DNA from 3 places in the Aeribacillus sp. FSL M8-0235 genome. Region 2 is predicted to be linked to each of the others. Evidence: riboswitches for the same ligand, from Rfam matches in the RefSeq annotation. Region 2 holds a riboswitch; each other region holds the start of a gene.
What was found. A riboswitch is a leader RNA that binds a small molecule or an ion and turns the genes downstream of it on or off. The one in region 2 is predicted to bind cobalamin.

Region 1 (10,680 bases), 2.3 Mb from region 2:
CAATTACATGTTCTGTCATGTCCTTCCCCTTCTTTTTTTATTTAGCTGAATCGCTTGAATTGTACTCTCATATACCCCCCTGCCGACCAATCTTCCAAGTGTTGTGATCGTGCCAGCGTGCTGATGAAAAATGCCCTTTTGCGTGGCAGCCACCAATATGCTGTCTGTGGAAGTACCTGTTGCAATCGTATTGGAGACAGGATCCAACACTTTTTCATCAGCCAGCGCCTTCGTTTTGGCTTCTGTTGCCGTCATCACACTTTCAATAAATGCTTGATCAGATAACCGTCCGTTTATCAAAATCCATGTATTGATCGTCCCTGAAGCTATGCCATTCCGTTTTATACTATTTGCTGCATCCACTGCATTGGAAAGTCCTGCTGTCACAACAATGACAACGGAGACTCCTTCTGCTTCAAGCTCGCTGACTACCCCATCTTCCAAACAAGCCGCGGTCATCATGGCGACTGTTGCATGTTGATCAAACCCGTTTTTCTGCAGAAAATCGGCCATTTCCGAACGGCTGTCTTGACAATTGTAGCTTTTATCGACATGACGGTTGACAAAAGTGCTGTGCCAGCCAAATCCTCCGCCAATAATGGCAGATGAAAGGGTTTTGAGCGGCGATGCTGCTTTTAAATAGATGAGTTCCTTCGTCTGAACAATGTCCCTTTTTGTCACTTTATATGTTTCTTCCTGTTTCTGTTCGGGTATAAGCAGCATTTGCGGGCGGGCAAGCTCCGGATGTGATTGTTTGACAATCGAAACACCATACACCTGTTCAATCGTTTTTTCGTTCATCACGACAGATGGATTATCAACGGCAACCGCTTTTCCATCTTTTAATAACAGCAGTTTGTCACAATAAAGGCTTGCTAAATTCAAATCATGAAAAATTGAGACAACCGTTAATCCATTTGATTGTGTCCAATTTTTCAACTGATCAAGCATGATTTTTTGATGGGAAATATCAAGATGGTTCGTGGGTTCATCTAATAAAAGCAAAACGGGGTTTTGTGCAAGAGCCTGCGCTAAAAAAACCCTCTGTTTTTCCCCGCCGCTTAATTCATTGATCGCTTTATTTTTTAAGTGGGAAATATTCGTCTGCTCCATGGTCTTTTGGATGATTTGTTCATCTTCTCCCGTCAACCGCTTGAAGAAACCCGTTTGAAAAGGATAACGGCCGAGCGCCACTGTCTCCCAAACGGTATAATCAAACATTTGCGTTGGGATTTGCGGCAATGAAGCGATGTTTTGCGCCAATTTTTTCGGAGAATAAGCAGAAAGAGGTTTGCCGGCAAGCTCGATCGTGCCGCTTTTAACCGGAAGAATCCCGCTGATCATTTTTAATAGTGTCGTCTTTCCACTCCCGTTTGGCCCCAAAATGCCAAATATTTCCCCTTTTTTTACTGAGAAGGAAAGGTTTTCGATAATCTTTCGCTCTTGATAGCCTCCCGAAATGTTCTTGACTTGCAGCATGTTACCCTCTTCTTTCCATTCTTTGTTTCATTAAAATAAAGGCAAAGCTGGGAGCGCCGATTAAAGCCGTGATCACACCGATCGGAAGTTCTGTCGGCGACACGATCGTTCTTGAAACGAGATCCGCCAAAATTAAAAAAGCGGCGCCAAAAATGGCGGACAGAGGGAGAAGATGGCGATAATCACTTCCCCAAAGCAGCCTGTTTACATGCGGGATGACAAGACCGACAAACCCAATCGTTCCGCTGATGGCAACGGCCGCACCGGCTAAACAAGAGGATGATGCTAAAATAAACAGCTTTCTCCTTTTTACATGGACCCCAAGCTGCTTCGCCTTTTCTTCGCCAAAGGACAGAGCGTTTAATTCTGTTCCGTTTACAAAAATCAAAATGGACCCGATTAAAAAAAACGGCAAAAGCATCAATACGTATCCCCAGCCGCGCATCGCAACGCTTCCTAACAACCAGTTGACAATTTGTCGCAATTCTTCGCCTGTCAGGGCAATCATTAATGAAATGAAAGCACTTAAAAAGGAACTTAAAATAATTCCGGTCAGCACAATCGTTTCAATCCTCATCGTTTTTTCAATGAAATTGGCGAACAAAATCACAGCCAAAATCGTTAAAAAACCCGTAAAAATGCTGACAACCGGCAAAGTGAATGAGCCGAAAAAAGGAATTTGAATGCCGAAAAAAAGAACAAGTACAGCACCTAAAGAAGAACCTGATGAAACACCGAGCGTATAAGGATCTGCCAAAGGGTTTTGCAAAAGCCCTTGATAACAAGCCCCCGCCATTGCAAGCGAGGCTCCGACAAGTCCGGCTAAAACGACACGAGGAAGTCGAATATCAAGCACAATGCTTTTCATGCTTTCATCAATGTCCGGCGCCAAACCAGTATGAAACAGTTGATTGAAAATTATTTGGAAAATATCCTTAAACGTGATGTGAAACGTTCCGATAGAAATTCCTAAAAAGACGGAAAAAATAAGAAAACAAGCGGTCGCCGTATAGGCGACCACATGTTTATTTTTTGTAGACATCCGGATAAATTGCTTTCGCAAGTTCTTCTACTCCTTCAACCAATCTTGGGCCTGGGCGGCTCACCAAGTCGGAATGCACATCGTAAACCCGTTTATTTTTCACCGCTGATACATTTTCCCATCCTTTGCGTGCCAACACCTGGTCAACAGCTTTATCGACGTAATAGCCGTATGTCGTCACAATGACGTCTGGGTTCAGTTTTACAACGGCTTCTTCCGTCATTTGCGGCCAGCCTTCTTGATCGCCCGCTGCATTTTTTGCTCCAATGATCGTTAGCATTTCATCCATAAACGTTCCTTTTCCAGTCGTATAGATTTGTGGTGCGGGATTCACTTCGACAAAAACAGACACTTTTTGATCATCCGGAATCGTTTTTCCTTTTTCTTGAATATCCGCCAGTTTCGTTTTCATCTCAGCCACAATATCTTCGGCTTTGTCACTTGTCCCTGTAATTTTGCCGATTGTCTGGATGGAGTCATACACTTTATCAAATGATTGGGCATCTTCGACTACAAAAACATTTATTCCCGCATCTTTCAGCTGCTTCAGCCCTTCCTGCGAGTTATGGGCGCTGGAAGCATGCGCTAAAACAAGATCCGGTTTTAAAGAAATAATTTTTTCAACATTAAATTCCATCCCGCCAACCTTTTCTTTGTTTTGAACATCTTCCGGATAGTTGTCATTATCACTTACACCGACAATTTGTTCACCCAACCCTAAAGCATAGGCAATTTCAGTATTGCTTGGAATTAGCGAAACAATCCGCTCCGGTTTTTCGTTTACCGTCACCTCATTTCCTAAACCGTCCTTGACCTTCACCGGAAATTGTGAAGCCGTCTCTTCCGTCTTTTGATTGCTTTTGTTTTCAGACGGCTCTGATGTATTTTGTTGGCCGCATCCAGCCGCAATTCCAAATAGAAGTAATAAGGCTAAAAATAGTGCAGATAGTTTTTTCATCATTTTCCTCCTCCAATAAAAAAACATCTTCTTTTTTTGATAAGAAGATGTCTGAAAACAAGCATATCGCTTTGTTCTGTTTTCAAACACCTCCCTATCCTCGTAGGGTTTTTAGGCGTGTTCAAACAGGCAGGTCTCCTGGCTCATGGTCATCGCTCCCTGAACCTTCCCGTAGACACAGTGGCATTTTCAGGTTGCTCCCATTCACAGTGGCGGGACCGCGTTGGATTTTCACCAAACTTCCCTTTTAAGCGGACAAAAGTATCCGCACCTGTTTGCTTTTGAATGAAATTGTCGACGAATGTAATTATACATCATTCAAATCCGTTCTGGTAGAAAAAATGTGAAAATGCTATGTCAAGTTTTATATTGGACTTTTTATAAGGTTTTCAATTCAACCGTGTTGATTTGAACCGATTACCGTAAAAATGAATAAAATTTTAATGGATGGGTAATTGATTTTAGGAACGAAGGAGGATCCATAAGTGACAGTCGTTCTTTTAGACCCAGGCCACGGTGGAAGTGATCCTGGTGCAACATTTAGAAGCTATGAAGAAGAAGACTTTACGCTGACTATTGCCTTAATAGCCAGAGACCATTTGCTAGAAAACTTTCAAGTAGATGTCGTGATGACACGAACGAACGATCGCACTGTCAGTTTAGAAGAAAGAACGAGTTTGGCAAACAGACTAAATGTCGATTTTTTCTGCTCCATCCATGTCAATTCAGGGGGCGGAACAGGATTTGAAAGCTATATTTACAACCGCGGTGCATCCAATAAAACGATTCAATACCGTTCCATCATTCATAATCATATTATGAGCGTAATCGGGCCAAAATATAACGTACAGGACCGCGGAAAAAAAAGCGCCAATTTTTTTGTGTTGAGAGAAACGAAAATGCCCGCGGTTCTATTGGAAACATTATTTATCGATAATCCTAACGATATCAAATTGTTAACCTCTTCTGCTTTTATAAGTGATTTTGCCGCCAGTGTGGCGGAAGGGATAGGAAAAGCCCTTAATTTAAAGAGAAAGACAAGCACAACAAAAAAGCCGTCGACAAAACCGTCGGCTCCTGCTTCAAACAACACGCTTTACAAAGTGATTGCCGGTTCCTTCAAAGAGCGTAAAAATGCAGAACAACGCGTAAAGGAACTGAAGGGAAAAAACGTGGACAGTTTTATTTCACCTGCTAATGTTAACGGCACAAGTTTTTACCGTGTTCAAGCAGGGGCTTTTCAACATTTGGAAAATGCGAAGGAGCAACTGGCAAAACTTGTGCAGCTGGGCTATAAAGATGCTTTTATTTTAACTCCCGAAGAGCAGCGAGCAAATCCGCCAAGGCAAAATCAACTAGCCAGCTTGCTGTCTACATCAGAGCCGCAAGCATCCGCTACAGAAGACATTTCTATTTTAGGAGAACCGCTTTTATCAGGAACATTGTTGGATCAGTTCGTAAAAAATACGAATCCAGATGCACCTCAACTGGGTGATTTATATATCCAATTAAGCAAACTATACGGAATACGCGGTGATATCGCTTACGCACAAGCCATTCATGAGACGAACTATTTTCGCTTCACCGGGGTTGTCGACCGCAGCCAAAACAATTTTGCCGGAATTGGAGCGACAGGCCCGAATGTCCGAGGAGCAAGCTTCTCCACATCGAGAGAAGGAGTTCTCGCTCATTTGCAGCACTTGTTTGCTTATGCAACAACAAAGCCTCTTCCAAGTGATGAGCCGCTTGTAGATCCAAGATTTCATTATGTGAAGCGCGGATCAGCTACCACTTGGAAAGAATTAAATGGAAAGTGGGCAGTTCCTGGAGATCGTTACGGAGAAATGATTTTATCGATTTACCGTTCCAACCTTCAATTCGCTGTTCAACAGCTTTCCTCCATGATTGCGGAATTAAACAAACATGTATGATCATTTTTTTAATCTATTTTCCAATAAACGTGAATAAAATTGAAAATCATTATCAATAATAAAAGAGAGCCGAAATGGAATTCGGCCCTCTCCATTATTTAGACAGTTTCCGGTTCAAATGTTTTGCAATCCGTTTCCTTTTGATCTTTGGCGGTTTTCCCCGAATGGCTGACAACATAAATGGAATCAGCTGAACATCTATTTCCATCCGCCCAATATTTGCAGTTGTTTACTTCACATAAAACGTCTTGTGCCATCGCATGTCACCTCCCAATTATAGAATTGCCATCGGAAGGTGTTTTGATACGACACAAATAGTTTTTGACAATGACAATTTTTTAAAAATATGCATCTCATGGCAAAAAAGTATGACGGGATGAAAAATATTTTAATCCATCGTCCTTGCTTGATTCGATTTTTTTCATTAGGAACGATTGTGCTGGAATAATCGAGTAGGAGGGAGCGATTAACTCCCGTCCTCTCACACCACCGTACGTACGGTTCCGTATACGGCGGTTCAATTAAGATAATTGACGCAAGTCTTTATAACTTCCGTGAATAGCTGTTCTCTTTATGCCAGTGGTCACTCCACCCTCCAAGAGATCTCCCACGGGATTCACCGCTTCCTCCCTCAAGTGAGGTACTACGTTTTCTGTGTTCATCATGACTCACTGAATGCCAAGGGCTATTCTCTCTTAATTGTTCGGTCCTTCTTAGTTGTTCTAGACCAACTAATACTATGACCTCTGCTGACTTCTGACTGTTCAGCTATCTATCACTAGATAGGTTACCAAGGTTACTTGGCGTGCCAGCCAGACCTCCCCGGGTAAGAGTGTAATCTTTCCTTCCATCCATCTGCTTCATTTACTCTGTATCACCTTCGGCAGAAAGGGCTTTGTTTTGTCTTGCAAACTCACCCAGTGATACCTAGCCTCATATGAAGTTCGTGTTCCTCAGACCGGAAGTTTGCCGCTCGCTTCCTTCAGATTCCGCGTCACCACGGACACCCTTGCGTTAAGCTAACTGCTACTTCTGCCTTCGCAGCTCGGGACTTTCACCCTATAGATTACACCCATGCCGGGCGCACAAAAATAAGGAAGCTGCTGATAAGCAGCAGCTTCCTTATTTCGCAAAGACGTGATCGCCTATCACAATTGTTGTGTTTTTAGTTCGAACCCATTGGTCGTCCGTCTTTTTCGGATTATAAAAATACAGGGAGCCTTGACCTAAACCGTGGAATGCCAAAGCTTCATTTACTGCTCTTTTGGATTCCTCACTTGCAGGCTTGTTAATCTCTCCATTTGCTACAGGAGTAAATTGGCGATCTTGATAAATAACCTCTGTAATTGTATCAGGATATAAAGGGCTGTCTACGCGATTTAATACAACAGTGGCAACCGCAACTTTTCCTTCGTATGGTTCTCCTTTTGCTTCTGCTTCTACTAATCTAGCCAATAAATCTTTTTCACTTGCTGAGATAGTTGGCGGAATAGTCAACTCTTCTCCAACATATAGTTCATCAGTTGTTTTATTGTTAACGGATTTTAGTTTTTGAACTGAAACCCCGTATTTTAGACCAATTTTCCAGAGTGTATCTCCTTCTTTCACCGAATAGGCAGCGCTTGCCTCACTTCCTTGTCCGGTGAAAACAATGGCAGCAAGAGCAATAAATGAGGAGAAGATGAATTTTTTTATTTTCTTCATAAATCCTACCTCCTTTTTTTCGCTCTCTATTACCCTAACATCTTCTAATCTAGAATTCATTAAAAAATCTTTTCATATTATTCATAAATATTCCAGCAAAGGTTCGGCGTTTACATATGTCTTTTGGAAACATTTTGCTGAATACACTGTACTTTGTTCTTTTAGAACCTCCCTGCACAAGAGATATTTTTCCACAACAATTTCCTATTGGTATAAAGTTTCAACAATTTACAGATTTTGGACTTTCACCTATATTCGAGTTTTGAATCATAAAAAAAGACAAGACAAATGAATGTCCTGTCTTTTTTGAAATTAATTTTTCAATATATCATGATCGACGTACCGTTCGCCATTCAGCTCGCTGATGACATTGATGGCCACTTTTGCACCGTCACCTGCGGTAATGATTGTATGTACACTTACGCCAGCAGCTGTACCTGCTGCCCAAATTCCGTCAATATTTGTTTTTCCATTTGAATCCACATCGAATATTGTTTTGATGCGAGGCTCTGTTCCGTCTTTTGTTTTTAATCCAATTTTCTCGGCTAAATCCGTCAATACTCCTGTCGCTAAAATGACATGCTTCGCTTCATACGAACCGCCATCGGTTTTGACGACGTGTCCATCCTGTTTTGTTTCAATTGTTTCCACTTGCTCGTTTTTTATTTCTGCTCCAAACTTTTCCGCCTGTTTTTTCCCAATATCGATTAAATCAGGACCTGTAATTTCTAAAACACCATAGTGGTTTTCGATCCATGCCCTTTTCGTCATTGATTTATCGTGATCTAAAACTAATGTTTTCTTTCCAGCCTTCGCCGTAAACAACGCAGCACTTGCCCCCGCAGGACCGGCACCAACAATAATCACATCGTACATCTTAACTCCTCCTTTGCAAAAAATGTTTATAATTTCATTGTAAGCACAATCGAAAAAAAATGTAAAGAAACTTGCTTACCAATTCTGAAAATTAAAAAATTCATATATAATCTCCCTTCTCCAGCTGAACATAAAACCTTTTGTAGGCTGGAGTTCCAAAGTAAAAACCGCTTATTCCCAATTGATCTATTTTCAGAATACAGAAAAAAAAGCTATTAAAATTCGCTATGCGGCTTCCGACACCCCAATGTGCAATGTTCCACAAAACTGCTACATAAGTTCGCCGGAGGAAGAAAAACATGAAAGTCAGTATATGACACTCCTTTGGCGATTGACATTACAAACGAAACTAAGTCGTAATCCATATTATGCAAATTCAGGTGAATTTTTTCAGCAGACTGAACCATATATTAAAGAAAGAGCGTCTAAATATATTAGTTGGAAACTTCTAGAATGGAATAAATCATCATTTACTTGAAAAAAATAGGGAAGCTTTCGTTTAGCAACAAATAATTTATTTATGAAATGAACATTACAACGGCTCTGATAGCAGCAACTCGACCATTCAACATCTTGAATATTTGATAAATATTTTACGCATTCTCTCGGCTTCTTTATTCACCGCTAGATCGTCACGAAACAGGTTGAGATAAAGGTTTCGAACGACAACTAACATTTACACTAGATCCATACCTCTTTACGAAGCTTTCAAAAAAGATTGGTGAAGCGCATATCCAAACCGAAGCAAGAATGAAATGACAAGAAGATAAAGAATCATCAAGTATATGAATCAAGCTCAAGAAAACGGACTGAAACAATATATTTATGATGATATTTCGAATTTCACAAGGATCGTAGAAATGGATGGATATAAAGGCCAATTTTAAAAAAAAATTTATTAAAAATGGAAAACGGCTTTGACATCTTTTCATCCTGATAGTACTCTATATTCGTTGACATTTTACATACGGCATTTATTTAAAGAAGGCAGTGAACATTAGTGAAATCGTTTGTATGGAAAATAAGCGGCATCGTTTTCATTTCGATCATTTTCATTTTTTTAATGTCTTTTTATTACAAAACATTAAGGGTACAGTCTGTCCCAGCAAATGGAAGCAAACAAATAGAAAAATCGCAATATGATGGAGTTGACTTAATTTCAGATATTGAGGATAAAAAAGAATTCCATTCCGCCATACACTATCCGAGATTTCAAAGCAGCAAACTGAATGCATCCATCCAGTCTTACGTCAAAGAAGAGAAAAGACGGTTTCACGAACAAATTCAATCCCAAAAATGGCGCTTGTTTAAAGATCCGTCGAATTTTTCTCTGACTTTTCGCCTCTATCCGGTCACAGACAGCGTCTATTCTTTTGTTTTTACTTCGGAAAGCCATTCAGATGGGGAAAAAGAAAGTAAAGACTTTAAAATCTTCATAGTCGATTTGGCAGCAGAACGTTTTATAAACAGCCAAGACATTCTTGAAATCGATGAAAAAACAAAAGAAAAGCTGCATGTTCAATTGACTGACCAGTTTCTTCAATCAAAAAAATATAAAAAAAGCTTTAGCAAAAAGAAGCTTAACAAGTGGCTCAATCACCCATATAACGATTTTTCCAATATTTATTTGACAAACAAATTCATTGTTTTCAAGTTTCATAGCAATGAAGTAACAGAAGGTGCTGAAAGTCCTGAAATTTCCATTCCTTTAACGAAAGGAAAAGAGTTATTGACAGAGGAGTGGCGGAAGCGATTATGGATGGAAGAAAACAAACCAAAAAAAGCAGAACCATTGCCGAAAAAACCTCCCATCCAAAAAGACGAGCCGATCAAAAGCAAAAAAATAGTTGCTCTAACATTTGATGACGGCCCTCACCCAAAATATACAACAGAAATTTTGGATTTATTAAAATCGTATCATGCAAAAGCCACTTTTTTTGTGATTGGTCAAAGAGTTAATTTTTATCCTAATATTGTAAAAAGAATAGGTTCGGAAGGACATGAAATTTGCAACCACAGCTTTAGCCATAAAGATTTTACAACTATAAAAAAAGAGAAAATACTTGAAGAAATAAATATGACCGATCAAGAAATTTTCAAGGCATCGGGCTTAAAAGCGAATTGCGTCCGCCCTCCATATGGGGCTGTTAATCAAAAGGTCAGATCAGCTATTGAAAAGCCTATCATTCTATGGACTGTAGATACATTAGATTGGAAAACGGATGACCCAAAAAAAGTACTTAAAATCGTTCAAGCCAAGACAAAAAACGGTTCCATCATTTTAATGCACGATATTCATTCATCCACAGTAGAGGCATTGAAGCTAATCTTGCCATATTTAAAACAACAAGGTTATGAGTTTGTAACTGTATCAGAGATATCAAAAAAATGAAATCCTCGTCACATGCAGTTGGCGACCGAAATATTAAATGCATACAATGCCTATTCTTATAGTGTTGAATGCGATCCGCTTCCCAAATCTATGGAAACGTTCAACAGAAATTTTGAAAGCTGAAACGTTTGATGCCTATTTTAATGAAAAAAATGATCTGTCCTGCTAAAGAAGCTTTGCAGTGGAAATGTGTGAAAAGGAAAAGGGATTTTAAAGCGATTCCCATAAAAAGATGTTCCAGTATTTTAACGTTTGCACTCATTTTTGGCCATAAAAGCAGGGATCCAAAAAGGTCAGC
Region 2 (10,680 bases):
CGTTCACATCAAATGTTTGATGGGCAAATCCTTCTCCTGTAAAGTTTGAATTCCGCCCTTTAAACGTCCCGACATGATCAGCCTGCAAATAAAGAGTCATTCCCATTCCAGCCATATTATATTTTTGTCCGCCCAACTCTGGAATCCATAAAGCGCTCATCCCGCCGACAGCTGTCAATTTAAATTCAACTGGAACATCTTTTGGAATGTTGACATAATTGACTGTTTCAATATTTTCCTCTGGATAGCTGAAAATCCATTTCCAATCGGCTGCTGTCGCATGAATGACAATTGGTTCAACTCCTCTAGATTCCTTCGGCGGTTTTTCAAGCTCAAAAGTCGCCTTAACCGTTGGTATCGCCAATGCAATGACAATCAACACAGGAATAGCTGTCCAAATGATTTCCAGAAGTGTATTTCCGTGCTGGTCAGGAGGCTCATAATCAAGATTTTCCGGTCTCTCCCTGTATTTCCATAAAATAACTGCAAATAGCACAAAGATGACAACAATAATAAACAGCATAAACCAAATTGACCAAAGGATTAAATCCTTTTGAACCTCTGCAACAGGTCCTTTCGGATTTAATAAAACAAAGCGTTCACTGCAACCTGTCAACAAAAAAAGCAATGACAGTGGTAAAACCTTCATAAACAAGTTCAACCATTTTTGTTGTTGTGCCGGCATTTTCAATCCCTCTCAAATCAGAAATGTTTTAAATTTTCATAAAAAACCGACTTAATCGATTCAAAAAATAATTGAGTTGTAAATGAACTTTATCACATTTTTATCGAAATAAACTTTAATTCAAAAAACAGTCAAGAAACGATAAATTTTTTGTAAAATTTTTGCCATGAATCTGACACAATATAGAGAAATTCCGTTTTTTCAGGGAATCTTCTCTATATTTTCCAAATAAAAGCTGATGGGAATGTATTTTCGAGGGATGTACATGAAGAAGCTGAAAAATGACGTTTTCATCTGTTTTCTTGAACCGATGTATCATTCTAAATTTGCCAAGTGAGGAAATAAGCAAAATGAGTTAGCAGCCGAGTCAGGGGAAAAATAAACAAATTCATGCTGAAAGGAAGAGTTCGGATAAATGACTTACATACAATTTTCTGTTCAAAAATAAAGCTCCTATCTTCATAAAATCGAGATAGGAGCTGAAGCTTTAGTTTAAATTCAATCCTTTTTTCTGAACAAATTGCTTCATGTACATTCTTGTCGGATTCGAAAGCATGCGAGCCATTTGACCAGTCCAAGTATCTTTGCGAATCCCGTTTGTTCGCTGATCATAATAATTGGATACTATTTCATTATATTGTTCAAGCTCGCGCACATATGCTTCTTGATCTTGCTTATATTCTTCCTCATGATAAATATGCTCAAAAGGTATTCTTGGTTTTTTCGCCGTTTCTTTTGCAGGGTAGCCGACAGTTAATGCAAAAAGAGGGATGACCTTGTTTGGAATTTTCAACAGCTTCGATACTTCTTCTAAATTATTGCGGATGCCTCCGATGTAGCAAATGCCGAGTCCCATTGACTCAGCCGCTAACGCAGCATTTTGAGCGGCCAGTGCAGCATCAATGAGAGCTACCATAAATTTTTCAGTGCTCCTCAATGAATCTTCTACATTTTTGCCTTCCATTTCACCAATGACTTCATGACGGTGCAAATCAGCGCAAAAAATAAATAAATGTCCGCTCTTCTCTACGTAAGCTTGGTTTCCTGCCAGTTCAGCGAGCTTTTTTTTCGTTTGTATATTTTTCACCCCGATAATGGAATAGGCTTGCATGTAACTTGAAGTTGAAGCGGCTTGGGCGCATTCGACAATTAATCGGATTTGCTCATCTGTCAAAGGCCGATCCTCAAAATGACGAACGGAACGGTGATTTAAAATGGTTTTGATAATGTCGTTCAACATAATCATCCTTTCTATAATCCCACTTATTTTTTGAAAAATCACACTTCTTCCAATCCAAGTATTAACATGAAAATGCTGCTCGTTCAAATGATTCGTATTGAAAAATACGTTTTTTATAGCTCCTTTTTCAGTGAAGGCTCCAAGCACCTAATTTTACCATCGTATCTCAAACTATTCACTGCAACGATCCTGTATTGTAAACAACAAAATTTTTCGAATTTACGTTATTAGAAAAATTAAATTTTAAAAACGACCCTCTAAACATTTCACAATTTGTATGTGAATTCCTGCTTCTGTCCATTGATTTCCCAAAATAGGGCAGCACTTTTCTGAACCTAAAAAATAGGGATTGAAAAAACAAAAAAAATCATCTATTCTGATAATTATAGTTTCATATAGTGTTCCAAGCAGCAGGTGCGTCATATTTCATCAGCAATATGCGCTTAAAAGGGAAGATTGGTGAAATTCCAACACGGTCGCGCCACTGTGATGGGGAGCTTTCGGCCAACATCCACTGTTTCAATTTTGAAATGGGAAGGAGGATCGAAAGCGATGATCCTAAGTCAGGAGACCTGCCTGTTGTATGCACTGCCACCTACGCGTCATAGGGAGGAGTGATGAAGCCATGTTGAGATTTAAGCCCTACATGTATCTCAACACGAGTTAGAGTCCACAATTCCCTCTTTTACGCGTAAAAAGAGGGTTTTTTTTATTATGTGTTGAGATACAAATCAAATGGGGGTGTCAATATTGACATTAATTAGTTCAAATCTTGGCTATCCAAGAATTGGTGAAAGAAGAGAATGGAAAAGAGCGCTGGAATCATTTTGGAACGGAAACATTTCAGAAAGCAGCTTGGAGGAAACATTAAAAGATATACGTCTTCTCAATCTGAAAAAACAGAAGGAAAAAGGAATAGACCTGATTCCTGTCGGAGATTTTTCATTATATGACCATGTCCTCGATACTGCATTTATGTTTGGGTATATTCCTTCTAGATTCCAGCATATGGAGCCGACTTCATTAAAAACATATTTTGCAATGGCTAGAGGCTCTGATGAAGCAGAAGCAATGGAAATGACCAAATGGTTCAACACAAACTACCATTATATTGTTCCGGAGCTTGAAAATAAAACGCCGGCGTTAGTAAAGAACCGTCTGCTTGAACTTTTTCAGGAAGCGAAAAACGAGCTGAATATTGAAGCAAAACCGGTTTTGCTAGGTCCAATTACTTTTTTAAAGCTGGCAAAACAATACGATCAACACGATTTTCATAAACATTTGTCTGCTTTAATTCCTGTTTACGTCCAATTGTTGACGGAACTTGCTCAGGCCGGTGCGAAATGGGTGCAAATTGATGAGCCGATTCTTGTACAGGAGCTGGATGATTCATCGATTCCTTTGTTTAAAGAGGTATACGATGCTTTCCACAAAGCGCTTCCTTCGTTAAATATTATTTTGCAAACATACTTTGAAAGTATAACCCATTATCAAGAAATTGTGTCTCTTCCTGTCGCTGCAATTGGCCTGGACTTTGTACATGATCATGGCGTCAATCTGTCGAACATCAAAACGTTCGGCTTTCCGAAAGACAAAATTCTCGCAGCTGGTTTGATCGACGGCCGCAACATTTGGAAAGCATCCTTAGTATCAAAAGCTAAGGAAATCGATGATCTTGCACAATATGTAGATATTGATAGATTGATCATTCAGCCTTCATGCAGCTTGCTTCATGTACCTGTTACAGTTCAAAACGAACAGAGCTTGCCGTCCATATTGAAAAATGCTCTTTCCTTTGCTGATGAAAAATTGGATGAAGTAAATGAACTCGCTCAATATGCAAAAGGGAAAAGAACGATCGATGATTTAAAACAACATGACCGCTCTTATACGGATTTTATCCATTCTTCCTTTCGGACAAATGAGAAGGTTCAAGAGGCTACCAAAAATATCGGAGCATATCCAACGAAACGCTTGGATTATACCGAACGGCAAAAACTGCATAAAAAAAGATGGAATCTGCCGATTTTACCAACTACTACGATCGGAAGCTTTCCGCAGACGAAAGAAATCCGGCAAATCCGCTTAAAATGGCGGAAAGGCGAATATACAAACAAGCAGTATGAATCGGTCATCAATAATGAAATAAAAAAATGGATTGACATTCAAGAGCAGCTCGGTTTAGACGTATTCGTCCATGGGGAATTTGAACGGACCGATATGGTCGAATTTTTCGGGGAAAAATTAAATGGAATTGCTGTTACGAATAACGGCTGGGTGCAATCATACGGGTCACGATGCGTGAGACCGCCGATTATTTACGGAGATGTAGCATTTGATCAGCCGATGACCGTAAAAGAAAGCGTATATGCACAATCATTGACAAGCAAGCCTGTTAAAGGGATGCTGACAGGACCTGTCACGATCCTAAACTGGTCATTTGTGCGCAATGACATCGACCGTATAAGCGTTCTTCGCCAGCTCGCCCTTGCCATTCGCGAAGAAGTGCTAGCTTTAGAGAAAAATGGAATAGGCATGATTCAAGTTGATGAGCCTGCATTACGTGAAGGATTGCCTCTGAAACAATCAAAACAAAAAGAATATATCGAAGGAGCTGCTGAAGCCTTCAAGCTCGCCACCAGCTCTGTTCGCCCGGAAACACAAATCCATACTCATATGTGCTATTCGCAATTTGAAGATATCATGGAGGCAATTGATGACCTTGATGCGGATGTCATTTCAATTGAATCTTCCCGAAGCCATGGAGAGCTTGTTCATGCTTTTGAAACGTATCAATATAAAAGAGAGATTGGCTTAGGCGTATATGACATTCACAGCCCGCGAATTCCATCCGTTGAAGAAATGGCAAAAAATATCGACCGCGCCTTAGCAGTGCTTGACGTGCGCCAGTTTTGGGTTAACCCTGACTGCGGCCTAAAAACAAGATCAGTGGATGAAACGATTAGTGCTTTAAAAGTCATGGTCGAAGCTGCGAAAACCTATCGAGAAAAAATAACTGCTGCACAAATTTAAGAAAAGTGTAGGCCGATTCTCTCAGCAGTCAAATCCCGATAAAACCGGCAGAAATGTCAGTCTCTATACTTTCATTTAAAAAAGGAGCCTTGCCGCTCCTTTTTTACGTTTATAAAAGAACTCCCCTTTCGCCGACTTTCAAAAGCCGAACCTATATGTAAATATTTTATATCCACAAAATCTTATTGAAAAAAATGTTTCACATCGTTGCTTTCTTCAGTTGAGCTGCACTTTCCTTAACATCATCCGCTAGACAAATGGCAGAAATGACGGAGATGCCGTCTGCTCCGCTAGCGATCACCTGACCGGCGTTGGCGATGTTGATCCCGCCAATTCCGACAATAGGGATGTCGATCCCTTGTTTGCGCATGCTTTCAATCAATTTTGGACCTTGTGGCTTTTTTGCATCCTCTTTCGTGTTTGTAGAAAAGATTGGCCCCACACCGATATAATCAGCGCCTTGGACAACCGCCTTTTGCGCCTCTTCAATTGTATGTGCAGAAACGCCTAAAATTTTGTCACCGATTTTTTTCCGGACAAGATCAGCCGGTTCATCCTCTTGCCCGATATGAACGCCGTCTGCATCTAGTTCAATAGCCAGATCAACGTCATCGTTGACAATAAACGGAATGTGATGTTTTTGGCAAATAGCCTGCAGCTCTTTTCCGAGCCGCCATTTTTCTTCGCCTGTTAAAGCCCTCGCACCTTTTTCACGGTATTGAAAAAGCGTAATTCCGCCCGCAATCGCCTCTTCAAGGACATCAGCAGGCTTCCTTTTGCAGTTTACACTGCCCATAATAAAATACACCTTTAGCAGCTCCCGCATTTTATTTGCCGACACTCGCGCCATGTTTATCACCTTTGCTTTATTTTTTTATAAAAGACCCTTTTTTCAGCAACTCGTCTCCTGTCACCTTTGCCAGCTGGTTCAATAATTCGATTTGAAAGCTTCCAGGACCTTTTTCTTCCGTTAAATCAAATGCGATTTCTGCAGCGACCCCATAAGTGACGAGGCTGGCTACTGAAGCAGCAAGAAAGTCCTTTTCAACGGCTGAAAAAGCACCGATAATGGAGGTCAATAAACAGCCTGTTCCGGTAACTTTTGTTAAAATTGGATGGCCGTTTTGAATCAAATACGTTGTCTTCCCATCCGTTGCCACGTCTTCTTTTCCGGTAATGACTGCAACTGTATTCAGCTCTTCGGCCGCTTTTTTGGCCAGCGAAACAGGATCAGCAGCTGAATCCGCCGCATCCACCCCTTTCATTGCAAGCTTTTCACCTATCACATTGGCAATCTCAGGTGCATTCCCGCGAATAACTGAGATGCGAACCTCCTTTAATATTTCCCGAACAGCTTCCGTCCGGTAAGGGGTGGCGCCCGCACCGACAGGATCTAAAATGACTGGAACCCCGTGTTCATTCGCTGATTTTCCTGCAATAATCATTGCTTCGATTACTTCAGGAGATAATGTGCCAATATTTAAAACGAGCGCGCCGGATATTTTCGCCATATCCGCAACCTCTTCCTTTGCATACGCCATAACCGGAGAAGCGCCGATCGCCAGCAAACCGTTTGCTGTAAAGTTGGTGACGACGACATTCGTAATGTTGTGGACGAGAGGATTTTGGGCGCGAACCTTTTCTAGCGCCAAAATCAATTGTTCTTTATTCATTTTCTCACTCCTTCTAGAAAGCTAAAGCATCTTGTCCAAGCTGCAAAGCGCATCATGTATTGGAAATTATTCCAACAACTTCCGTAATTCCCCAACAAATTTGAACGATAAGACAGAAGAATTTGTATTTTCAGGTTGGTGCCAAAAGTTCTGCACCTGCTTTTTTATGATAATTTCTGCCAATCATTATACTCTCTTTTTATTTACAATCCAAATTTTCGTCTTCTTCATGAAAAATTTGCTCTTTATCCGCCTGCAATTGTTCATTTTAACATGACACTTTTTATGATATAATTTCAAATAAAACAATCATTTCGAATCAATATGCATGTTATTGAAAGAATATACATCTTTCATTTATAATAGACCAGTGAATGTCGAAACGAATTTTATTCTTTGATTCATTTATAAGGAGGTACTTATGAAAAAATATTTTAGCAAAATAATTGCACTTGCTGTTTTCACAAGCCTAATGCTTATACTTTCAGCATGCGGTGCAGGAGGTTCTGAAGGCGATAAAGGAGAAAGCAGTGAGAAGAAAGAAACGTTAAAGGTTGTTACAAACGCAGCATACGCTCCGTTTGAATATATCGACAAAGGTAAAGTTGTCGGCTTTGATATTGATTTCATAAACGCTGTGGCTAAAGAGGCCGGTTATAAAGTAGACATTAAACATACCGGATGGGATCCAATGTTTGCTGAAGTTCAAAGAAAACAAGCTGACTTGGCAGCTTCCTCTGTGTCCATTACTGAAGACAGAAAGCAAACATACGATTTTTCTGTTCCGTATTTTGAATCAACTCTTATGATTTTAGTTCCTGAAGACAGCGATATTCAAAATGCGCTTGATCTGAAAGGCAAAAAAGTTGCTGTCCAAAACGGAACAACCGGTCAGACAGCCGCTGAAAAAATACTTGCCGGCGATGGAACGGTTAAAAAATTTGAAGACAACGTCCTCGCGATCATGGAACTTCTGAACGGAGGCGCAGACGCAGTTGTGGCCGATAACGCGGTTGTCAACGAATATATTAAAAATAATCCGGACAAAAAATTGAAAGCAATTAAAGATCCGGAAAATTTCGATTCGGAGTTTTACGGTCTAATGTTCGCGAAAGGAAGCAAATTAAAACCAGAACTTGACAAAGCGATCAATACACTGTTTGAAAACGGAACGTACAGTGAGATTTATAAAAAATGGTTTGGTGTCGAACCAGATATCGATATATTAAAAAATCAGCAATAATTTTAAGCATTCCACAGGTATTTTGCTTGTCCGGAATGCACGCGGGGAGATATATGTATGAATTTTCGTTTTGATCTCATAGCTGAATATGCACCCTTTTTCTTCCAAGGAACGCTTGTAACAATTGGGCTCTCTCTTGGTGCAATCGCCATCGGCACCATTTTGGGTCTTTTTATCGGCATCGGGAAAATTGCTCAAAATAAATTTATTCGCCTGCCCTTTTCATGGTACGTTACATTTTTCAGAGGCACGCCTCTTTTTGTCCAGATGCTGCTCGTTCATTTCGGGCTCGTACCGCTGCTAATCGGTGATACGAATGGAATTATAGCAGCAATTGTTGCACTTTCTTTAAACTCTGCCGCCTACATTGCAGAGATATTCCGTGCAGGTATTCAATCGATTGATAAAGGACAGATGGAAGCTGCAAGATCTCTCGGTATGAGCCATAAACAGGCGATGCGCTATGTCATTTTGCCGCAGGCGACGAAACGGATGATTCCGCCTCTTGGCAATGAATTCGTCATTTTAATAAAAGAGTCGTCAATCGCCGCCATCATTGCCACCCCTGAGCTGATGTATTGGGGACGGGCTATGCAGGGGCAATATTATATCGTTTGGGAGCCATACCTCACCGTTGCGCTCATCTATCTTGTTCTGACATTGTCCTTAAGCAAATTATTAAGCTTTGTTGAAAGGAGAACAACAACCGGATGATTCAAGTAAAACATTTAAAGAAAAGCTTTGGGAATCTTGAAGTGTTAAAAGACATCAGTGTAGACATTAAAGAAAAAGAAGTTGTATGCGTCATTGGTCCATCCGGTTCAGGCAAAAGCACGTTTCTTCGCTGTTTAAACAAGCTTGAGGACATTACGGCAGGACAGGTTATCGTGAACGGTCAAGATATTACAAATCCAAACTTGGACATTAATAAAGTTCGCCAAGAGGTTGGAATGGTGTTTCAGCAGTTTAACCTATTTCCGCATAAAACAGTGTTGGAAAATATTACACTTGCTCCGATAAAAGTAAAAGGAGTCTCGGAACAGGAAGCAAACGAAAAAGCTTTGCAGCTGCTGAAAAAAGTGGGATTAAGCGAAAAAGCTTCAAGCTATCCAAGCGAATTATCAGGGGGCCAAAAACAGCGCGTTGCCATTGCCCGCGCTCTTGCAATGAATCCTAAAATCATGCTTTTCGATGAACCTACATCCGCCCTCGATCCAGAAATGGTCGGTGAAGTGTTAACAGTTATGAAAGAATTAGCGGCGGAAGGAATGACGATGGTCGTCGTGACGCATGAAATCGGATTTGCCAAAGAAGTGAGCGATCGAGTGATTTTCATGGACGGCGGATATATTGTAGAGGAAAACACACCTAGCGAGCTTTTTAACAATCCTAAACACGAACGAACAAAAGCTTTTTTAAGCAAAGTGCTGTGAATAAGGCAAGTATCCGGCATGCGGGTTGACTTAAACTCCTTTTCAATCAAATCTCATACGAATTCATTTCGGACAAGCCGAAAAGCTTGTCCTTTATCTTTTTCTCAATGGAGCTTCTCCCCTCTTACGCACTACGCACTCGTTCTTCATATATTATTTGCCATCAGCATCCAAAAGTGTTTGGACGGTAAGCCTTTCGTATATTTCCCAGCCTGAAGTTCCTGCTTGGAAGTACTATTTGAATTGTCGTAGCATCGCGGCTTGTACCAAAGTTGTTCAGTTTTTGAAGACTGACATTTCTCATCTTGGATTAGAAAGCAGAAGGCACAGATGCCGATAACACATCCAATTTTTTTAGGTCAGTAACTTTTTTCTAAAAAAAACAGGGTCTAAGGCCCTGTAAGCAAAAAAACATTAAATTTCATATTTAAACTCACGGTATGCATCGATCAAGAGGAAAATTGCCGTTATGATATGCATCACCATTCCAACAATCGGAATCCATGCAATGCAGGAAGTAATAATTCCTAAAATGCTGCCATGCTTGTTTTTATTTGTTATAATGGCAAAAATCAACGTCACAAGGTGCAGTACAAACATAAACGCCAAAGGCGTCCATAGGAAAGATAATATAATCGTTCCACCTATAACTGGAATTCCGAAAAATGCTTCAAGACCCCCGCTTACCCATTTTAAAATGTTGACTACTGACATATAAATCCACCTCTGTATCCGTTTTTTCAATATACGAATTTGCGAATTGAAATGTTTCAAATATTCTTCAGCCCGGCACAAAAACTATTTTTGCAAGACAATTCATCTTGTTAGAGTTTTCACAATTTTTATTTTATGATAAAATCTTACAACAAAATAAATTTTAACGGGAGTTTATGGAGATGACATATAAACTTTTATTTTTGGACATAGACGGAACAATTTTGACACCGGATGATCAAATTCAAGAATCTACGAAAAGAGCTGTAGCTGCAGTTCAGAAACAAGGTGTAGAGGTCTTTCTGGCAACAGGGAGACCTTTGCATGAAATTTCGCATATCGGCAAAGAGCTGAACGTTCAATCGTTTATTGGCTATAACGGCGCATTTACGGTTTATAGGGGCCGCGAGATTTTAAAAGAGCCGATGAATCCAGATATTGTTCAAAACTTTGTGCATACCGCCAAACACCATGGACATGAGCTCGTCATGTATACAAGAGAAAAAAATGTCCTTAGCTCGTTTGATTCCCCTGCTATGAAAAATTTCATTCAAAAATTTCATTTACAAAAAAATGAGTTGTTTTCATATGATATCATCGATCAAGTTTTAGGAATGACGATATTAAATTTAGCTGATCGCGATGTTTCTCTTTATGAA
Region 3 (10,680 bases), 680 kb from region 2:
TAGATATTCCCCCTCTCCCTCTAAGCGATAAGTCCCGCCCTCTTTCTCGAAACTCGATTCCTTCACTACTGGAGTGTATATCCCGTTCTCCACGTAATATTCCTTTTCTCCCAGAGTCACTTTTTTCATTTTCTTCATTACCCCTTTAATATGCCTTTTAGAGGCTTCATTTTCGCTTCTAAGCCGTTCTTTTTCTGTGCTTGTATTATAACTTGCGGCAACATTTTCCCGCAAGTTTTTATTTGTTCTTTCTAGGGACTGTTTTTCAAATTCTTGAATCTTAGTTGAAATGTTGGTGTAATTACTCATGGTTTCAGCAACTAATAGATGATGTATAAAATTTTGTGTAAAGTATTTTGCTAGACCAAAAGAAAAAAGGTAGGGTATCTCTGATTTGACCAACAACACATTCCAGAGAAAGGAGAACCCTACCTATGTCTAAAAGTATATCGAATGTAGACTGGGTCAATCAACTGGAAAGTGCGATTCGCCAATTAGAACTCATCATGCGTGAAGAAATAAAACATTTCCTCGAAATGGAACAGGCTGGAACGTCGAATATGAGAAACGGTTACTATCAACGAAATCTAGATACGCAATATGGCCGGATTGAAGGTCTTTTGGTCCCAAGAGACTGAAACGGGGAATTCAAACGCAGCTGTTTGCCCCTTACCAACGTCATACCGGCTGGCTCGGAGAAGCTGTCATCAAGATGTATCAAAGTGGCATGAGTACGCGGGAGATTGGCAAGTTTATTGAACGAATTTTTGGAATGCTTATTCTCCTGCAACGATCAGTCGTATGACCGATGTCGTGAAGGAATACATCGAGAAATGGCACACTCGTCCTCTACATAAGCGTTATTCCGTCTTATATTTGGATGGGTTGTACGTAAAACTTCGTCGAGATACGGTAGAAAAAGAGGTCATGTATGTGTTGTTAGGTGTAAACGAAGAAGGATATCGGGAAATTCTTGATTTTTTCGTAGGAGGAAAGGAAAGCGCCTATGGATGGCAGGAGATTCTCCAACAACTATATAACAGAGGCGTAAAGGAAGTGCTTCTGGGCGTATTCGATGAACTAACGGGGCTGGAAGAAGCCTTTAAAGCTATTTATCCGAAAGCCGATGTGCAGCGTTGTGTCGTTCACAAAGTCCGTAACACACTCAGTCGTGTACGGAAAAAAGACCAATTCGAAATGGTGGAAGATTTGAAACTCATTTATCGATCTCCGAATAAAAAAATTGCACTGGAGATGTTTCACCAGTTTGAGTCAAAATGGTCGAGCAAGTATCCGAGAGTGCAATCGTGGGGAAATGAGTTGGATGTCCTTCTTACCTTTATGAATGATCCAAGCAGTATCCGACCAATGCCATCGAACGAACGATCAAGGAGATTCGGAAACGTCTAAAGCCGATGAACAGTTTGAGCAGTTTAGAAGCCGCGGAAAAAGTCATGTATTTGACCATCCAAGACTTTAATGAGAAATGGGCAGGGCGAAAGTTGCGAGGATTTTCCGAAACTCATGAAGCCCTCCAGCGAATGTTTGAAGAACGTTATGATTAACCAAATAATGTAAATTGATGATGGGATCTCCCTTTCCACACAGGAGACTGAATATTCAGTCTCCTGTGTGGAAGAAACAGGCCCTCTCTATTCTAAATCCATTTCAGAGATGCCCTATCTATCTTACATTACACAAAATTCTTGACAGTACCATCATTACTTACTTCAATTTCTGGGTGAATGTATTTTGGAAAAATTGTTGTAGATAATACAATGAATCCTTCCGGAATATTTTTCACAAATACAACTAAATAATTATCATCTACTCTAATTATTTTTGTTTTAAGTTTTTTACCACTATCAGTAACATATGCAACAAAGAATAATTTTTAAATTTATAAAGTTGTCCACAGCGATTTCCAATCATTGTGAATTTATCCAGCTGATCTGTTAATTCCCAGCATGGCTGCAATTAAGCAGCTTACTTAATTTTCTTCGTATGTAAACTCTTGTTTAATAACAACAATATGCTATCCATTCGTTCACCAAGTTTTGCTAGGTTGTGCTTTTAAAAGCAACAAACACGAAACGATTTGGACGCAGCGGACTTATTTATATTTTTATGATTAAAAACAGTAATTTAAACTTTGCTTTATGTATATTTCTCTTCCCAACACAAATAATATTTTCTGTAAAAAAATCAAAGGAGGAACAATCATATGGCTCTCATTCCTTACGATCCTTTTTCTGAGATCAACCAATTTAGACGAAACATGAATCGCGTTTTTTCTGAAGGCTTCCCGCATTTTTTTGAAAACTTTGAGACTATGAATACCCCCCGGCTTGATATTCATGAAACTGCTAATGAAGTAATTGTTACGTGTGATTTGCCCGGCCTTGAAAAAAAGGAAGACGTTGACATTCATCTTGATCGCAACGTTCTTACGATCAGTGGCACAATTCAAAGAAGCAAAGAAGTAAAGGAAGAAGAAATGCATAGACGCGAACGGTTTATCGGGCGGTTTCACCGCGCTGTTGCATTGCCGGCAAATGTAAAAGAAGAAGAAGTGAGCGCGACATATAAAAATGGCGTTTTGGAAATCCGTATTCCAAAACAAACCGAAAACAACAAAAAGAAAATTGATATTCAGTTTCATTAATTGTTTCGTGAGGTTGCAAAATTTCAATCAGCCTCACTTTTTTATTGCAATTTTCGCCAAGTACGATTATGATGAATATATAACATCAAAAATCTATATATTGTGTAATCAAAAACAATTAAATACTATATATTGAAAACCTAACGACAAAGGTGCTGTTTTCAGCTTAAAAGGGAATCCGGTGAGAATCCGGAACTGTCCCCGCAACTGTGAGTGCTACGAAATGAATAATCCACTGTACGTTTCGTATGGGAAGGATTCAAAGTAGGATGAAGCACGAGTCAGGAGACCTGCCTTTGTCCGAACGTTTCTAATTCTTCGGGGGTTGGGAAGATGAAACGATGGTTTGAATGGAGTAGTTTCGCCTTGTAAACTGCCTCCCTTTTAATCATCGTTTGATCCGCTCAGCTTCCTGAGCGGTTTTTTATTTTGATAAGGAGGATGTTTGATGAATATTACGAAAGCATTAAATCTATACGAGGTTTTTCAAAATCATTTTAACAGGAGCGATTGGGAGCTTTATCTAAGACAGCTTGAAAAAAAGTTTCCATCCCTTTCCTTTCATGAATACAGCGAGAGAGTGTCGACAACCCTACAATACCAGCAGATTGATGATCTTGAAAAATTTACAAACCTGCTGATTATTGAAGCTTTAGCAAACATTTCGGAAAGTGAGCCGGATTGGACTTTTTTAGCTGCACACGTATTTCTTGAAAAAATTTACTATGAAGCGAGCCAAAACAGAAATTACAACCAACCGGGCTACGGCGATTTTTATTTGTTAATCGAAACATTAACCGATCTTGGAATCTACAGCCCTCTTTTGCTAGAGCATTATTCAAAAGAGGAAATTATGGAGCTGGGAAATGCCATTGATCCTGAGAAGGACAAGCTGTTTACATACATCGGATTAAGGACCCTTTACGACCGGTATTTAGCTAAAGATTTTCATAAACGAACATTTGAGCTTCCACAGGAACGTTTTATGATCATCGCTATGACGTTAATGATCAACGAGCATCCGTCCAAACGTTTGCATCTTGTAAAGGAAGCGTATTGGGCATTGAGCCATTTATATATGACGGTTGCAACACCTACATTGGCTAATGCAGGAAAATCAGTCGGTCAGCTTTCAAGCTGCTTTATTGATACGGTAGACGACAGCCTTCAAGGCATTTATGATTCGAACACTGATATTGCCAATGTTTCTAAAAGCGGCGGAGGCATTGGAGTTTATTTAGGGAAAATCAGAAGCCGCGGAAGCGATATCCGGGGGTTCAAAGGAGTTTCATCAGGTGTCATTCCTTGGATGAAGCAATTAAATAATACGGCAGTGAGCGTCGACCAGCTCGGCCAAAGAAAAGGAGCAATTGCCGTTTATTTGGATGTTTGGCATAAAGATATTTTCGCCTTCCTAGATGCAAAATTAAATAACGGAGACGAACGGCTGCGCACCCATGATTTATTTACAGGTGTATGCATTCCTGACCTATTTATGGAGCAAGTTGAAAAGCGCGGGGACTGGTATTTGTTCGATCCCCACGAAGTTCGCAAAGTCATGGGATTCAGTCTGGAAGATTATTATGATGAAGAAAAAGGTAACGGCAGCTTTCGGGAAAAATATTTTGAGTGCGTGAATCATCCTTCCTTATCTAAAGAAAAAGTGCCTGCGATTGAAATAATGAAACGGATTATGATCAGCCAGCTTGAAACGGGAACGCCTTTTATGTTTTATCGGGATGAAGTGAATCGAAAAAACGCAAACAAGCATGCCGGCATGATTTATTGCAGCAATTTATGCACAGAGATTGCGCAAAATCAAAGTGCTACTACTGTTGAAGAACAATATGTCGAAGATGGAAAAATTGTCATTGTGAAAAAGCCCGGCGATTTCGTCGTCTGCAACCTTTCTTCCATCAACTTGGCACGGGCTGTTCCAGACAACGTTCTGGAACGTTTAATCCCTATTCAAGTGCGGATGCTGGACAACGTTATCGATTTAAATAACATTCCGGTATTACAGGCAAAGCTTACAAATGAAAAATACCGTGCAATCGGTCTTGGAACGTTTGGCATGCATCATTTATTTGCACTAAAGGAAATTACATGGGAAAGCGACGAGGCAGTCCAATTTGTCGACCAACTATATGAAAAAATTGCGTATTTAACCATTCAGTCGAGTATGGAGCTCGCAAAAGAAAAAGGCGCATACCCTCTCTTTAAAGGCTCGGAGTGGGATACAGGGCGATATTTTGAAATCCGCGGTTATACGTCAAAAAAATGGCAGGAATTAAAGGAAAAAGTGCAGACTTTTGGGATTCGCAACAGCTATTTAATGGCGGTCGCACCGAACGCATCGACCTCCATTATAGCCGGAAGCACAGCAAGCATCGATCCAATTTTCCAAAAAGTTTATTCAGAGGAAAAGAAAGACTACAAAATTCCAGTTACCGTTCCCGACTTAAATGCGAAAACGACTTGGTATTATAAATCCGCTTATTTGATCGACCAAACATGGAGCATCAAACAAAATGCAGTGCGCCAGAAACATATTGACCAGTCCATTTCCTTCAACTTTTACGTCCTAAACACGATTAAAGCGAAAGAATTGCTGGAGCTTCATTTGACAGCTTGGAAATCCGGATTAAAAACAACGTATTATGTCCGTTCGACATCAAGCGACATTTATGAATGTGAATCATGTGCAAGTTAAGGAGGAAGTAATATGGAGCAAACATTAACAAAACGAGTTATTATGGATCCTGATGCACCAAACCGTTCAACAGCAATAGTGAACGGAAAATGTTCCAACGTGCTCAATTGGGATGATGTCGCCTACCCGTGGGCATATCCAAAATATAAACGGATGCTCGCAAACTTTTGGACACCTTTTGAAATTAATATGGCTCAAGATGTGAAGCAATTTCCTGAGCTTTCAGAAAGAGAACAGGACGCATTTTTAAAAATTATCGGCCTCTTAGCTTTATTAGACAGCATTCAAACCGATTATGCCGGAAAAGTTGCTGATTATATTACAGACTCGAGCATAAACGCCTTAATGATTTTGCTCGCTCAGCAGGAAGTGATTCATAACCATTCATATTCGTATATTCTTTCAAGCATCGTGCCTAAAAACGTACAGGATGAAGTATTTGAATATTGGCGGAACGAACCGGTTTTAAGGAAGCGAAATGAATTTGTCACCAACGGGTATAAAGCATTTGCAGAAAATCCGAATGTGGAGAATTTGTTAAAATCGATCGTCTTTGATGTCATACTGGAAGGTTTATTTTTCTATTCCGGTTTCGCATTCTTTTATAATTTAGCCAGAAACCAAAAGATGGTAGCCACTAGCACGATGATTAACTACATTAACCGTGATGAACAAATACACGTAGGTTTGTTTGAAAAAATTTTCAAAGCGGTGCTGAAGCAATATCCTGAATATGATACAGATGAACTGAAACAATTCGTTTCGAAAACATTTATGAAAGCAGCCGAGCTGGAAATCGAATGGGCCGGTGTAATTATCGGCAATGACATTGAAGGCCTGCATTTAAAAGATGTGGAGAGCTATATTAAATTTTATGCGAATTTCCGTGCCAATCAGCTGGGATTCGAACGTCCTTTTGAAGGCTATCGGACAAATCCTTTGAAATGGATACGGGCTTACGAAGAAGTGGACTTAGGAAAATCAGACTTCTTTGAACAAAAATCGAGACAATATACAAAAGTCAACACGATTGATAACGGCTTTGATGAGTTGTAAAAATTTACGTTCTCATGATAACGGGCAGCAGAGACTGCCCGTTTTTTTATCTGCTGCCAAACCAAAAGGAATGCTATGAAAGAATTGTTCGATAAGCAACTACTTTCTTTTAAAAGAGCTTATCTTTTTGGGAACCTAAGCATCCCATTTTTCCATGCCATGGTATAATATGTGCGGAGGGGATCTTATGTTAAAATCAACCTTGATCATAATGTCAATTTTGTTAGTAACAATTCATTTCGCTATTCTATATTTTTGGATGTTTGATTGGCAAAAATTAGCTACAAAAACAGGCTTTATAAGTTGGTTTGCCTCGATTCTATTAGGCATCTTTGTATATTTTGCTTTTCAAACTTTCAGCAGATGTGACAAAGCTGCTGTCGTCATCAGAAACATATTGTTATGTTCAACTTTACTGACCATCTTTTTAGCTTGTATTGCGTTCATTATAGAAGCAATTACAAAGGCGATGCCCTAAAAAAAGAAATATAGTTTTCACGATATTGGCTAAAAAGAAATATGTTGTTTCCCACCATTGCGAGGTGAATATAATGATTTATTTATTAGTCGGTTTGGGCGGGATAGCAGGTGCCTGCCTTCGATACAGTGTCGGCCTATGGACTTCCAGTTTTTGGACCGGATCTTTCCCAGCAGCGACACTTTTAGCCAATTTGGCTGGAAGTTTTCTTTTAGGATGGTTGACTGAATATGTATTTAAAATAAAAGGATTTCCTCCCCATTTTGCCGCAGCGATCGGTACTGGCTTAATCGGGTCATTCACTACATTTTCAACTTTTAGTTTTGAGAACATTCAATTGATGATTGCCGATAAATGGGAAACAGCCATTATGTATACATTGTCAAGCTTAATAGGCGGTTATTTATTTGTTTCGTCTGGTTATCATCTTGGCCGAAAAATGCTTTCCCAGCACAACGCACGAACGGCCGATCATGAATAGGAGTGAAGAGTAATGCTTTTCAACTTTATCGTTGTAGGAATCGGAGGTTTTTTAGGAGCTAATGCCCGCTTGATCGTCACCAATTGGATTAAAAAGAAAAGCAATATGAAGTTCCCTGTCGCGACATTTATTATCAATGTCAGCGGATCTTTCCTGCTCGGCCTTTTGATCGGCATGAATATTTCAGAAGCATATCTACTGTTATTTGGAACGGGATGTTTAGGAGCCTTTACCACCTTTTCTACGTTTCAGCTTGAAAATAAACAGCTGTTAACAGAAAAACAAAAAACAGTGTCCATTTGCTATTTTCTTTCAAGCTATGCGTTCGGTCTTTTGTTTGCCTTTCTCGGCTTCCAACTAGGCGCTATATTTTAAAAACTTATTTGAATCATATTGTCATGGTTTGATTTTTTCTTTATAATACAGATTGTCCAGCGGGATGTAGCTCAGCTTGGTAGAGCACCAGCATGGGGTGCTGGGGGTCGCAGGTTCGAATCCTGTCATCCCGACTCTGTAAATCTCCTAAATCATCATTTAAAACCAAAAACGCCGCTTGAGCTTTTTCAAGCGGCTTATATTTTGAATTACGTCTTTTTAATCCCTTTCCTCAGTTTAATTAATTTATATAAGTTAATCACAACCGTTTTGGTTACAGCATATGTTGGAACAGCCAAAATCATCCCCAAAATTCCCGCGATATTTCCTGCAACAAGCAACAAAATAATAATGGTCAACGGATGTGTATCAAGCCTCTTGCCGATAATAAACGGAGAAATCACATTCCCATCAATTTGCTGAACAATTGTCACGACAATAATCGCAAGAAGTGCTTTAAAAGGCGAATCAAGCAAGCCGACAATAACGGCTGGAGCAGCTCCAATAAACGGACCTAAATACGGAATAATATTGGTGATTGCCACAGTTATTCCAAGCAGCAAAGCATATGGCAGATCAATAATTAAGTATCCGATAAACGTAAAGAGCCCGACAAACATGGAAACAAGCATTTGTCCTTGAATATAGGTAGATAAGGTTTCGCCTGTTTCCTTTAAGATAATCATAACTTCATCGCGGAAATCACTCGGAAAAAACTTTACGACTTGGTGCGGCAGCTTATGTCCGTCCTTGATCATATAAAATAAAATGAACGGCACCGTGACAATAATAAGTGTTATATTTGTGATAACGCTGAAAACGGACTGAACGCCATTCGTAATATTATTTGTAATTCTCGATGCATATTGCGTAATGGTGCTCTCAATTTTTTCAATGGAAAAATAATCTTGCGTCAATACCCATTGGAACCAGCTTGTTTGATAGAGGTTTTCAATGATTTCTCTCGTTTTTGTTATATAAAAAGGAATGTTTCGAATTAAATCATTAAACTGCTTAACAATCGTAGGCCCTACCAATCCGATGGCGATCGAAATTCCGCCGATAAACACGATATACAAAATCAAAATAGCCAGAACTCTTGGAATTTTTCGCTTTTCAAGAAAACCAATAATCGGAGCAAACAAAAAGTAAAGAAAACCGGAAATAATTATAGGAAAAAACAAAGTAGTTATAAAGATCACAATGGGCTCAAAAAGAAAAGATATTTTTGTGCTGAAATATAAGATCAAAATGATCAAAAGTATTTCTAACGTCCAAAAATGAAGTTTTGATTTAAACAAAATGCTTGCCTCCCGCATCCAATTTTGCAACATTCGTTCCAATATTTAGAATATCATGTATTTACATATTCTAAGCAATTTTTTTCAATCCTCCTATTGCTTCTAATCCAAATTTTCCGCTCAAATTTAAGGAAAACCTTTTTAAATTTTTATGTTAAGCTTTATAATGTTTGCTCTTCGCAATGTTTCAAACAAAATCACAACAACTGGACCTAAGAATAAACCTAATATACCGAGCATCTTTAGTCCAATGAACATGCTGATCAAGGCGGCAAGAGGGCTTATTCCCATGTTGGTTGACATAATTTTCGGTTCGACAGCACGTCTGACGACAGTGATCACAAGAAATAAGACAACTAATCCTATTCCGAGATTGGTTTGCCCTTGGCTAAATGCATAAATAGCCCAAGGAACCAGCACCGATCCTGTTCCCAATATTGGAAGGATGTCAACAACCACGATAATGATTGCCAAAATCAAGCTATAATCTACACGAAGCAGCACCAACCCAATATAAGCTAGTATAAATGTCAGCAAACTTAAGATAACTTGCGCTTTAATAAAGCCGAAGCCTGCTTTGTAAAGATCATTCACAACATATTTTATTTTATTTCTCGTTTTTTCTGTCAGCATGGTCTCGAGCGAAGCCCATATTTTCGGCAGATCTAAACTGATTAAATAAAGAGCAATCAAATAAATCAGCGCTTCAATGAAAAAGCCAGGAATGCCGGAAACAAATAATATGAGCGATTCCATCAATTGCTTCACAAGACCGTCAACTGCATTGACAGAATTATTAATGGAAATTTCAATAGACGTCATGACACCTTCTGGAAGGGAAGCGGAATAATTTTCCCACGTATCAAGAAGAGGATTAATAAAATCATGATTGAATTTTCTAACATATAAAGGGATATTTTCTATAAAACTCACAAAGTTTGTATATATAAAGTTTATCAAACCAAAGCCTAGAATACATAATAAGAGTAAAAAAACAACAAAAATGAGCAAAACTGCATACGGTCTTTTTATTTTAAATCGATTTTGGAGAATGCTGATAGGCTTTTCAAGTACAAGAGCTGTAAGCAGCGCAAGCAATATCGGGATGCTGAACGGTATTAGTATAAGAATGGCAATACCAATGATGATAAGCGGCAGATACTTTTTCATTTTCAATACATCATTCTCCTATCTATTCTATACTCAAAATCATCATGTTATCCTTATTATATCGCGGATTTTCCATTTGAACTATTGAAATTCCTTATTTTTTTTATAAATTGTTATTTGTTCCGACATTTTGCAAAACACATTTACTTCAGACAAAAAAAAATACTAGACAAATCGCAATTTGACCAATATAATCAAATTAGAAAAACGGAATAAAGTAAAAATTCCCAAAGGGGAGTAGCTTAACAATAAAGTCGTCATTTCGTGGAGCTATCCACCGGCTTTATTGAACAACTGGATGTTGTTAGCGAGACCTTTGCCATAAAAATGGCAAAGGTCTTTTTGTATCTTAAAACAATTTTTGGGAGGATGATTTGAGTTGCTGCTTAGAAAATATATGTCCAAAATCGGAATAGGCTCTGCAACAGTCGATCTCGTACT

Region 1: linked by a shared signal. The riboswitch ahead of NSQ71_RS06760 (ABC transporter substrate-binding protein) and the one ahead of metE (5-methyltetrahydropteroyltriglutamate--homocysteine S-methyltransferase) in region 2 are both predicted to bind cobalamin.
Region 3: linked by a shared signal. The riboswitch ahead of NSQ71_RS14575 (ribonucleoside-diphosphate reductase subunit alpha) and the one ahead of metE (5-methyltetrahydropteroyltriglutamate--homocysteine S-methyltransferase) in region 2 are both predicted to bind cobalamin.

Annotation. Positions count from the first base shown of each region.
Region 1 is NZ_JBBOBW010000001.1:1,379,523-1,390,202, reverse strand. It holds gene cbiB (adenosylcobinamide-phosphate synthase CbiB) at 1-19, opposite strand, end outside; gene NSQ71_RS06770 (adenosylcobinamide amidohydrolase) at 16-1,479, opposite strand; gene NSQ71_RS06765 (FecCD family ABC transporter permease) at 1,481-2,542, opposite strand; gene NSQ71_RS06760 (ABC transporter substrate-binding protein) at 2,505-3,479, opposite strand; cobalamin riboswitch at 3,591-3,769, opposite strand; gene NSQ71_RS06755 (N-acetylmuramoyl-L-alanine amidase) at 3,965-5,410, shown strand; gene NSQ71_RS06750 (DUF1540 domain-containing protein) at 5,509-5,667, opposite strand; gene NSQ71_RS06745 (cell wall hydrolase) at 6,533-7,114, opposite strand; gene NSQ71_RS06740 (FAD-dependent oxidoreductase) at 7,427-7,990, opposite strand; gene NSQ71_RS06735 (polysaccharide deacetylase family protein) at 8,991-10,382, shown strand.
Region 2 is NZ_JBBOBW010000001.1:3,653,253-3,663,932, forward strand. It holds gene qoxA (cytochrome aa3 quinol oxidase subunit II) at 1-685, opposite strand, end outside; gene nfsA (oxygen-insensitive NADPH nitroreductase) at 1,173-1,922, opposite strand; cobalamin riboswitch at 2,321-2,519, shown strand; gene metE (5-methyltetrahydropteroyltriglutamate--homocysteine S-methyltransferase) at 2,661-4,958, shown strand; gene thiE (thiamine phosphate synthase) at 5,158-5,808, opposite strand; gene thiM (hydroxyethylthiazole kinase) at 5,825-6,631, opposite strand; gene NSQ71_RS17780 (basic amino acid ABC transporter substrate-binding protein) at 7,053-7,874, shown strand; gene NSQ71_RS17785 (amino acid ABC transporter permease) at 7,932-8,588, shown strand; gene NSQ71_RS17790 (amino acid ABC transporter ATP-binding protein) at 8,585-9,307, shown strand; gene NSQ71_RS17795 (hypothetical protein) at 9,722-10,021, opposite strand; gene NSQ71_RS17800 (HAD family hydrolase) at 10,204-10,680, shown strand, end outside.
Region 3 is NZ_JBBOBW010000001.1:2,977,393-2,988,072, forward strand. It holds gene NSQ71_RS14560 (TnpV protein) at 1-402, opposite strand, end outside; partial or broken gene NSQ71_RS14565 (IS256 family transposase) at 435-1,565, shown strand; gene NSQ71_RS14570 (Hsp20/alpha crystallin family protein) at 2,225-2,665, shown strand; cobalamin riboswitch at 2,799-2,977, shown strand; gene NSQ71_RS14575 (ribonucleoside-diphosphate reductase subunit alpha) at 3,114-5,378, shown strand; gene NSQ71_RS14580 (ribonucleotide-diphosphate reductase subunit beta) at 5,391-6,434, shown strand; gene NSQ71_RS14585 (hypothetical protein) at 6,622-6,912, shown strand; gene crcB (fluoride efflux transporter CrcB) at 6,986-7,393, shown strand; gene crcB (fluoride efflux transporter CrcB) at 7,406-7,768, shown strand; tRNA gene NSQ71_RS14600 (tRNA-Pro) at 7,829-7,902, shown strand; gene NSQ71_RS14605 (AI-2E family transporter) at 7,978-9,069, opposite strand; gene ytvI (sporulation integral membrane protein YtvI) at 9,211-10,239, opposite strand; gene NSQ71_RS14615 (sporulation protein) at 10,619-10,680, shown strand, end outside.